3 regions of the Variovorax sp. 10N432 genome follow, and region 2 is predicted to be linked to each of the others. Evidence: predicted binding sites of a transcription regulator. Region 2 holds the regulator's gene; each other region holds the start of a gene.
The links. The regulator FNR, encoded in region 2, switches genes on or off when oxygen is low (the NO sensors DNR and NnrR bind a similar motif). The targets are predictions, from matches to a motif close to TTGATNNNNATCAA.

Region 1 (3,268 bases), on a different contig from region 2:
TGCTGAAGGACTACTGGGGCTGGCGCGGCGACGACGTGCTGATCCACGCGCTGCCGATCTTCCATGTGCATGGGCTCTTCGTCGCGATCCATGGCGCACTGATCAGCGGCAGCCGGATGATCTGGTTCAACCGCTTCGACGCCGCGCGCGTGGTGGCCCGACTGCCCGAGGCGACGGTCTTCATGGGCGTGCCCACGCTGTACGTCCGGATGCTGGCCGAGCGCGGGCTGACGAAGAAGGCCTGCCGCCGCATGCGGGTCTTCATCTCCGGCTCGGCGCCGCTCCTGATCGACACCTTCGACGCCTGGCGCGAACGCACCGGCCACACCATCCTCGAGCGCTACGGCATGAGCGAGACCGCGATGCTGACCTCCAACCCCTACAGCCCGGTGCAGGGCGAGCGGCGCGGCGGCACGGTCGGCTTTCCGCTCCCCGGCGTGCAGCTGCGGGTGCGCGACGATGCCGGCGCGCCGTGTCCGACCGGCGAGATCGGCCATATCGAGGTCGACGGGCCCAACGTGTTCGCGGGCTACTGGCGCATGCCCGAGAAGACCCGGGAAGAGTTCACCGCCGACGGCTACTTCAAGACCGGCGACGTCGGCAAGTTCGATGAACTGGGCTACGTCACGATCGTCGGACGCAGCAAGGACCTGATCATCAGCGGCGGCTACAACGTCTATCCGGCCGAGATCGAAGGCTTCATCAACGAGCTGGCCGGCGTCGCCGAGAGCGCGATCGTCGGCGTGCCGCATGCCGACTTCGGCGAGGTCGGCGTGGCCATCGTGACGGCACGGGCCGGTGCCGCGATCGACGGCGAGGCGATCATTGCCGAGCTCAAGGAAAAGCTCGCCAACTTCAAGATCCCCAAGCGTTGCTTCGTGGTCGACGAACTGCCGCGCAACGCGATGGGCAAGGTGCAGAAGGCCCTGCTGCGGGAGCAGCACAAGGCCTTGTTCAAGGCCTGAGGGCCTTACTGGACCAGCAGCACCGAGATGTCGGTCTCGGCCACCACCTTGGTCGCGACCGAGCCCATCAGCGCCCGGCCGAACAGGCCGTGGCCGTGCGTGCCCATCACGATCAGTTCGGCGCCGCAGTCGGCGGCGGCCTTGAGGATTTCCTCGGCGGCATGGCCGTGGCGCTGGTCGACCTTGTAGCTGGTGATGCCGGCGCGGGCCAACGTGGCCTTGAGCGGATCGAGCACCTTGGCGGTCTCTTCGGCGTAGTAGTCGCGCACGATCTCCTTGCTGAGGTGGCGGGTCACATGGCCGGGCACGCCGATGCACACGTGCACCACGACGAGTTCATTGCCGTCGATGAACATGGCGCGGTTCTTCGCCAGGTAGTCGATGGCTTTCTGGGTGTGCGCGCTGCCGTCGACGGCGATCAGGATCTTCATGCAAGGCCTCTCGTTGTTCTGGATGGGATGACGGGCCGGACTCAGCGCAGGACCAGCACCGGCAGGTCGGAATGGGTGAGCACATGCTGGGTCTCGCTGCCCAGCAGCAGTCGCTTGATGCCCTTGCGGCCATGCGAGGCCATGACGATCGTGTCGCTGTCGTGCTTCTTCGCGGCGGCGATGATGGCGTCGCCGACAAGGTCGGCGCTGACCGTCGAGGTCTTGACCTTGACGCCGCTGGCCTCGGCCTGCTTGGCGATCTCGTCGAGCGACGCTTGAGCCGCCTCGGACCATTGCTTCTCGATGCGGCCGATGTCCTCGGGCGTGAACACGGCGGCGCCGTCGAAGTAGTTGGTCGGGTAGCGTGGCACCACGGTCACGGCGACCAGCTCGGCGCCGTTCTGCGAGGCCAGCGCGATGGCGCTTGCCACGGCCTTCTTGGCGAGGGGGGAGCCGTCGGTGGCGACCAGGATTCGCTTGAACATGAATGCTCCTGTGGTTGGACCGCCAAGAGCTTAATACAAGGGTCGCCGGGACGGACTTGATTCACGTCATGCCGACGGGGGAAAGCGCCGGTGCAAAAAAAAAGCCACGGCGCCTGTTGCGGGGCCGTGGCTTTCGATGAAAGGTGTCTGCGAGTGTGAGCCGAACCCGCATCCTGAACCAGGGTTCAGGTGGGCGAGGTCAGCAAGGCTTCGGGTTCATCTGACGCGAGATGATCACACCCGCCAAGCGATGTTCCAAGCCCTGCTCCGGAGAGCATTGGTACAAGGAAATATAGAGCCCAGCTTCGCACCGCAGACGAAACGTATTTTACGCCCGCCGTGACCTGCGCGCCCACGCTTCAGAGTAAATGTCCGTCGCCGGCGAGGGCCTGGTCGAGGCGCTGGACCAATTGCGCGGCGCGTGCGTCGTCTTCGGCACTGCCGGCGGCCGCAGCGGCCGGCGCGGGGGGCGGCGCTGGCGCGGGCGCGGCTTCGCGCTGCACGAGGTCGAAAGCGAGGTTCAGCGAGGCCAGCACCGCGATCCGGTCGCGCGCCTTGACCTTGCCGGCGTCGCGGATCTTGCACATGGCGGCGTCGACTCGCTCGACCGCTTCGCGCAGTTGCGGCTCGCCGCCTTCGGGGCAGCCGAGCAGGTAGCTCTGGCCCATGATCTGGACTTCGATTTGTTTCATCAGGGAGCGTCTTGGCCGGGATCGGCGGGCAGGTGGTCGAGCAGGGCATCGAGCCGCGTGCGCGCCGCGGCGAGCCGCGATTTGAGGGTGTCGCGTTCGCGCGTGAGCGCGTCGACCTGGTCCTGGAGCAGCGCATTGGTGCGCTGTACTTCCTCATGGCGCACGAGCAGGCGTTCGACGCGCTCGGCGATCTGGTCAATACGGCTCGGTGCAGGCATGGAGGACGATTGTAGTTACCGGCGCCGGCGTGTTTGCATCGCCGCACGCAAGGCGGATGCCAAGAAACCCTACAATTCCACGCGTTGGTGCTCGCGCCGCGGTTCACGCGGCGCAGTTCAACGGGAAGCAGGAGGCGGAGCCCATCGGGCCGAGCCAACCTGCGCTGCCCCCGCAACGGTCAAGCAGACGGCATCTTCGGATGCCACCCTCGTCAATCAGCCACTGGGCGCTCTGAAACAGGCGCCTGGGAAGGCGGCGAGGGCCGCGCTGCCAGCCCGGATACCGGCCAACGAGGCGGCTGCCGCATGGAGAGAAGCATGTCGGCGGCCATGACGTCCAAACGCCGGCGGGGAAGCCGGCGACGGGCATTGATCTTTGTCGCTTCCATGAAATCTGTCGTCTCGTCCGCCTGCGCCATCCGCAGCGCTTCGCCGTGCCCGCTTCCGCGCGCCCCTGCCATCGCGCTGGCCATCGTT
Region 2 (3,268 bases):
GGGTGCTGGTCTACACCGCGGTGCTCGGCGCGCTGTGCATCGGCCTGCTGGCGAGCCTGGTGACGCGCACGCCGCTGAAGGTCGACGTGGTGCGCGACCGCGCCTCGCTGGCCCGCATCGTCGAGGGCGGCCAGCTCGAGAACGTCTACCGCCTGCAGATCATGAACGCCACCGAGCAGGTGCAGCGCTACCGGATCGAAGCCAGCGGCCTCGAGGGTCTGCACGTGTCCTCGGAGCCGGTGGTCGAGGTCGCGCCGGCGCAGTCGCGCTGGGTGGCGGTGCGGCTGCAGCTGCCCTACGGTGCGGCGACGGCCGGTTCCCACAAGGTGTATTTCGACGTTCGAGCGGAGGGCGGCCAGGGCAGCGTGTCCGAGAAGGCCGTGTTCCTGGTCCCGCGATGAAATCCAGGCCCCAAGGAGGCAGAAGATGACCGACAAGAGCAGCCATGACGAAGCGACGCGTCCCTGTCCACCCTGGTGGCGCTTCGGGCTGGTGTGGATGGTGATCGGCGGGCCGGGCCTGGTGGTGATCGCGAGTTTCGCCACCTTGTGGCTGGCCCTGCGCACGCCCGACCCGGTGGTCGACGAGGACTACTACCGCAAGGGCGTGGAGATCAACCGCACGCTGGCCGACAAGAAGCTCATGCCGGCGGTGGCCGGGCGCAACCACGCGGCCACCCCGAGCGCCGACGTGCCGTCGCCGAGGCGCTGAACATGCAGGCGCAACGCTGGATGTGGATACTCTGGCCGGCATTCCTGCTGGCCTGCGCGCTCGAGGTGCTGGTGTTCGCACTGGTCGATCCGGGCGACCTCAACTGGCGCGGCGAGGCGTTGGGCGCCTCTCGCCAGGCGGTCTACACGGCCGGGTTCTTTGCCTTCTGGCTGCTGGCCACGGCGGCGGGCGCCTTGACGCTGCTGCTGGCCCGGCCGGCGGCCGAGCTCAACAGCCCGGCGGATTGACGATGCGGCGCAGCGCCTCGGGATCGAGGATGCGCACGTTGCGCTGCTCGACCTCGACCATGCCGTCGGCCGCGAACTTCGACATCGTCCGGCTCACGGTCTCGAGCTTGAGGCCGAGGTAGCTGCCGATTTCCTCGCGCGTCATGCGCAGCACCAGCTCGGAGCGCGAGAAGCCGCGCGCATGCAGCCGCTGCACCAGGTTCAGCAGGAAGGCCGCCAGCCGCTCCTCGGCCCGCATGCTGCCGAGCAGCAGCATCACGCCATGCTCGCGGACGATCTCGCGGCTCATGATCTGGTGCACGTGGCGCTGCAGCGCCGTCACCTCGCGCGACAGTTCCTCGATGCGCTCGAAGGGCATCACGCAGACCTCGGAGTCTTCGAGGGCGACGGCGTCGCAGGTGTGCTGGTCGTTGACGATGCCGTCGAGGCCGATGATCTCGCCGGCCATCTGGAAGCCCGTGACCTGGTCGCGCCCGTCCTCGCTGGTGACCCGGGTCTTGAAGACCCCGGTGCGGATCGCATAGAGCGAGGTGAAGGGCTCACCATTGCGAAACAGCGTCTCGCGCCGCTTGATCTTGCGCCGCGTGGCGACCAGGTCGTCGAGGCGCTGCAGCTCCCCGGGCGCCAGTCCGACCGGCATGCACAGCTCGCGCAGGTTGCAGTTGGAACAGGCGACCTTGATATTTTCGGGCTTCATTGATGCAGTCGGGGTCATGCGGGGATTGTCCGTGGGGGGGTGGGCCGGATGCTTGATGCAGGTCAAGGTTTGCGGATCGCGACGGCGGCATAGTGACACACCGAAGCCCATGCCTGCGTCCGCGATGCCTCCCGTCTCCGCTCCAGCCCTCACGCCGCCCATCGTGGTGCCCGCGCCGTCCGTGCTGCAGCGGTTCGACTGCGCCGGGCCGCGCTACACCTCCTACCCGACCGCGGACCGCTTCGTCGACGCCTTCACGGCCGAGGACTATGCCCAGACGCTCGAACAGCGCGGCAGCACCGGCGCCAGCGCGCGGGCGCTGTCGCTCTACGTGCATATCCCGTTCTGCGAATCGCTCTGCTACTACTGCGCCTGCAACAAGATCGTGACCCGCCACAAGAGCAAGGGGCGCGAGTACCTGGACTACCTGGCGCGCGAGATCGCTCTGCAGGTCGAGCGGCTCGGCCGCGGCGCCGTGGTCCGCCAGCTGCATCTCGGCGGCGGCACGCCGACCTTTCTCGACGATGCCGGCCTGCGGACGCTGATGGGCATGCTGCGCGAGGCCTTCACCTTGTCGCCGGACGGCGAGCATTCGATCGAGATCGACCCGCGCACCGTCGACCGCGAACGCCTGGTGACCCTGGCCGCGCTGGGCTTCAACCGGCTGAGCTTCGGCGTCCAGGATTTCGACCCCGACGTGCAGAAGGCGGTGCACCGGATCCAGCCGGCCGGGCAGGTGTTCGACCTGATGGCGACGGCCCGCGGGCTGGGCTTCGATTCGGTCAACGTCGACCTGATCTACGGGCTGCCGCGCCAGAGCGCGGCCTCCTTCGACCGCACGCTGGCCCAGGTCTGCGCGCTGCGGCCCGACCGCATCGCGCTCTATGCCTATGCCCACCTGCCCGAGCGCTTCAAGGCCCAGCGCCGCATCGCGACCGAGGCGTTGCCCGATGCGGCGGCCAAGGTCGAGATGCTGTCGCGCTCTATCGCCGCGTTCACCGAGGCCGGCTACGTCTACATCGGCATGGACCATTTCGCGCTGCCCGGCGACGCGCTGGCGGTGGCCAAGCGGCAGGGCCGGCTGCACCGCAACTTCCAGGGCTACAGCACCCAGCCGGACTGCGACCTGGTGGCGCTGGGCGTGTCGGCGATCGGCCGGGTCGGCGCCACCTACAGCCAGAACGCCAAGACGCTCGAGGAGTACTACGACCTGCTCGACCAGGGCCGGCTGCCGGTGGTGCGCGGCCTGGCGCTGACCCGCGACGACGTGCTGCGGCGCACCGTGATCATGGCGATCATGTGCCAGGGCCGGGTCGATTTCGAGACCATCGGCTCGGCCCACCTGGTCGATTTCGAGCGCTGCTTCGCGGCCGAGCTCGAAGCGCTGGCGCCGCTCGAGGCGCAGGGCCTGGTGGTGGTCGGCGATCGCCACCTCGAGGTCACGCCGCTGGGCTGGTTCTTCGTCCGCGCCATCGCCATGGTGTTCGACCGCTACCTGCAGGCTGACCGCAACCGCACGCGCTTCTCGCGCATCGTGTGATGAGCCCGCACGCTCCCCCATGCAGTCCGCCCTGCTCGCCACCGCATTCGTGATGGGGCTGGCCGGCGGGCC
Region 3 (3,268 bases), on a different contig from region 2:
GGGCAGTACAGGCGATAGAGAAGCGAAAGGATCTCAAGCATCGCCGGGTCGGACACGCGGTAGAAGATGGTCCGACCCTCGCGGCGGGTCTGAACCACGCCCTCCCCGCGCAGCACGCCCAACTGTTGCGACAGCGTCGGCTGATGAATCCCCAGTGCCGCTTCCAGGTCGCTCACGCACATCTCGCCTTGTGACAGCTGGCAGAGCAGCAGCAGCCGGTCCTCGTTGGCGAGCAACTTGAGCGCGCCGACAGCCTGGCTTGCGGCACCGCGCAGGGCTTCAGGGTCGATGACAGGCAGTGCACGTTTCATGAAGAGCTTTTCCTTTCGGTTGAAATATTATTTGTTTTTATATAATATTTGTCAATAGATTGATGCGCAACCCGGAGCGACCGTCATGGCAAACCGAGCCACCACCCAAGGCTTTTTCGACCCCCAGACATGGACCATTTCCTATGTCGTGTGGGACCCGGCCACCCGCCGCGCCGCGGTTATCGATCCGGTGCTGGACTACGACTTCAGGTCGGGCCGCACCAGCACCCGATCGGCCGACCGGCTGCTCGCCCATGTCCGCGACAACGGCCTGCAGGTCGACTGGATCCTCGAAACCCACGCGCACGCCGACCATCTGTCCGGGGCCCGGCATGTGCAGGCCCAGGCGGGCGGGCGGATTGCCATCGGCGAGAACATCCGCCTCGTTCAATCGACCTTCAAGAAGCTGTTCAACCTCGAGCCCGGCTTCCTGCCCGATGGCAGCCAGTTCGACCACTTGTTCAAGGACGGCGAGACCTTCAGGATCGGCGACATCGAGGCCACCGCGCTGCTGGTGCCCGGCCACACCCCCGCCGACATGGCCTACCTGATCGACGGCGCGGTCTTCGTCGGCGACACGCTCTTCATGCCCGACCTGGGCAGCGCGCGCGCCGACTTCCCCGGCGGCGACGCGCGTCAGCTCTACCGCTCGATGCGAAGGCTGCTCGACCTGCCGCCCGAGACGACGATGTATGTCTGCCACGACTACCCGCCGGCCTCTCGCCAGCCTCGGTGGGAAACCACCGTGGCCGAGCAACGCGCCGGCAACATCCACGCCCGCGACGGCATCGGCGAGGACGCCTTCGTCGCGATGCGCACCGCGCGCGACGCGACGCTCGACATGCCGACCCTCATCCTCCCGTCGATCCAGGTCAACGTGCGGGGCGGGCAACTGCCGCCGCCTGACGACAACGGCATCGCCTACCTGCGCATTCCCTTGAACGCACTGCCCGCGCACGGCGGATGACGCCGGCGCGCGGGGCCGCTGACATCCGGCATCGCGCGCGCTTGATCCAGCGCAAGGCAGTTCCGGCCAGGCGCCCTAGAGTGACACTGAAGCCCACGCCGGCACGTCGCGCCAGCGTCGCTTCAAAAATTGCACACAAAGGCTCCAACTTCTTCGCACACGGGGAACGCCATGACCGCGTATCGATCCCTCCTGGTGCACCTGGACGGCACCACCCGCGCCGCCGCCCGCCTCCATCTCGCACTGCGGCTCGCGCTTGCGTGGCGCGCCCGTGTCAGCGCCCTGTTCGCCGTGGCGCCGAACCACCTTGCGCTGCTGCCCGTCGGGCCCGGCCTTCCGCCGTTGCCGCCGGGTGATCCGATCGATGCCGAGCACCGCCGCCGCGCCATGGAAACCTGCCAGGAGGCGTGCGCCGTGTCGGACGCGCCCTGCGAATGGCTCGAACTGACCGGCGAACCGGTGGTCGAGACCTTCACCCGGCAGGCGCTCCTGGCGGACCTCGTGTTCCTCGGCCAGCGCGATGCCGATGACGCGAACGGCTTCGACGTGCCCGCCGGCTTCGTCGAATCGATCGTGATCGGCAGCGGCCGTCCGGCACTGGTCGTCCCTTTTTCCGGCGAGCTTGCGAGTTCGCCGGACATCGTCCTGCTGGCGTGGAAGCCCACCCGCGAATGTGCGCGCGCGCTCGCCGCGGCGATCCCCTTCCTGCAGAGCGCACGGCACGTGCATCTGATCGAAGAAGAAGGCGACGAATCGCAGCCCCTGTCCTTGAAGGTCCGCGACTACCTGTACCTGCATGGCATCGAGCGGGTGCACGAGCACGCAAGGCTTCCGCAGGACCATGCCGGCGAGGCGCTGCTGTCGACCGCCGCGGACTGCGGCGCGGACCTGCTCGTCATGGGCTGCTACGGCCACAGCCGGGCGCGCGAGCTGCTGCTGGGCGGCGTGAGCCGGACCGTGCTGGATTCGATGACGCTGCCCGTTCTGATGGCCCACTGAGTGCCGCGCCTGCACGACGAGCCACGCTCTGGCGACGGGTCGGCCGAAACGCAAGGCAGCCAGCGGAGAAGATGCATCTTGAAGCACGGAAACGTCATCTTCTCTGGCCTGGGTGCCCTTTTGCTCGCGGCAGCCGGCACGGCCTGGTGGCAGTGGCCCGTGCATGTGGACACCGCGCTGCCCACGCGCGGACCCGCGATCGAGGCGGTCTATGCCACCGGCACGGTCGAGCCCACGGTGCTGATGCCGGTGTCGCCGCGCACCGGCGGGCGGCTGGTGAGCATCGAGGCCGAGGAGGGCCAGCAGGTCAGGCGCGCGCAAGTCCTGGCCCGCGTCGAGTCGACCGATCTCGACCAGACCATCGAGGAGATGCGGGCGCGTGAGCAGCTCGCACGGGCTCAGTTCGAGCGCACACGGTCGCTGATCGAGCAGCGCTTCGTCGCGCCGGCGGAATTCGACCGCGTGCGCAGCGAATGGCAGGCGGCCCAGGCCGCCACCCGCCGCGCGCAAGCCCAGCGCGACTACAACCAGCTCGTCGCGCCGGCGGACGGGGTCGTGATCCGCCGCGACGGCGAGGCGGGCCAGTTCGTGCCCTCCGGGCAGGCGGTGTTCACGCTGGCCTGCTGCGCCCCGCTGCGCGTATCGGCCGAAGTGGACGAGGAAGACATCGCCCGCGTCTCCGTCGGCCAGGCGGTCACGATGCGCAGCGACGCCTTGCCGCGCCAGCTGTTCGAGGGCACCGTGGCCGAGATCACGCCCAAGGGCGACCCGGTGTCGCGCAGCTACCGGGTGCGCATCCGGCTCGCGGGAGCGCCCCCGGTCGATGCCGGCCCCATGCGCAGCGGCATGACCATGGACGCCAACCTGATCGTGTCGAGGCGCGACGGTGCCCTGCTGGTTCCGAACGGTTCGATCAAGGGCGACAGCGTGTGGCTGGTGGTGAACGGGCGGCTGCACCGGCGGCAGGTCGTGCGGGGCACGGTCGGCGCCG

Region 1: AC1DF3_RS10795 (universal stress protein) is a predicted target of FNR. The motif match lies at 1,938-1,951, and genes of this name have one in related genera.
Region 3: AC1DF3_RS32135 (universal stress protein) is a predicted target of FNR. The motif match lies at 1,320-1,333, and genes of this name have one in related genera.

What each region holds. Positions count from the first base shown of each region.
Region 1 is NZ_JBFTHX010000007.1:90,452-93,719, reverse strand. Features, by position in the region: gene AC1DF3_RS10805 (malonate--CoA ligase) at 1-965, shown strand, start outside; gene AC1DF3_RS10800 (universal stress protein) at 971-1,396, opposite strand; gene AC1DF3_RS10795 (universal stress protein) at 1,438-1,881, opposite strand; gene AC1DF3_RS10790 (cell division protein ZapA) at 2,241-2,573, opposite strand; gene AC1DF3_RS10785 (DUF904 domain-containing protein) at 2,573-2,791, opposite strand; cobalamin riboswitch at 2,860-3,097, shown strand; gene AC1DF3_RS10780 (TonB-dependent receptor domain-containing protein) at 3,179-3,268, shown strand, end outside.
Region 2 is NZ_JBFTHX010000002.1:100,885-104,152, forward strand. Features, by position in the region: gene ccoG (cytochrome c oxidase accessory protein CcoG) at 1-401, shown strand, start outside; gene AC1DF3_RS02720 (FixH family protein) at 427-711, shown strand; gene AC1DF3_RS02725 (hypothetical protein) at 714-959, shown strand; gene fnr (fumarate/nitrate reduction transcriptional regulator Fnr) at 940-1,656, opposite strand; gene hemN (oxygen-independent coproporphyrinogen III oxidase) at 1,781-3,196, shown strand; gene AC1DF3_RS02740 (sulfite exporter TauE/SafE family protein) at 3,216-3,268, shown strand, end outside.
Region 3 is NZ_JBFTHX010000047.1:21,392-24,659, forward strand. Features, by position in the region: gene AC1DF3_RS32125 (metalloregulator ArsR/SmtB family transcription factor) at 1-311, opposite strand, end outside; gene AC1DF3_RS32130 (MBL fold metallo-hydrolase) at 397-1,278, shown strand; gene AC1DF3_RS32135 (universal stress protein) at 1,450-2,277, shown strand; gene AC1DF3_RS32140 (efflux RND transporter periplasmic adaptor subunit) at 2,356-3,268, shown strand, end outside.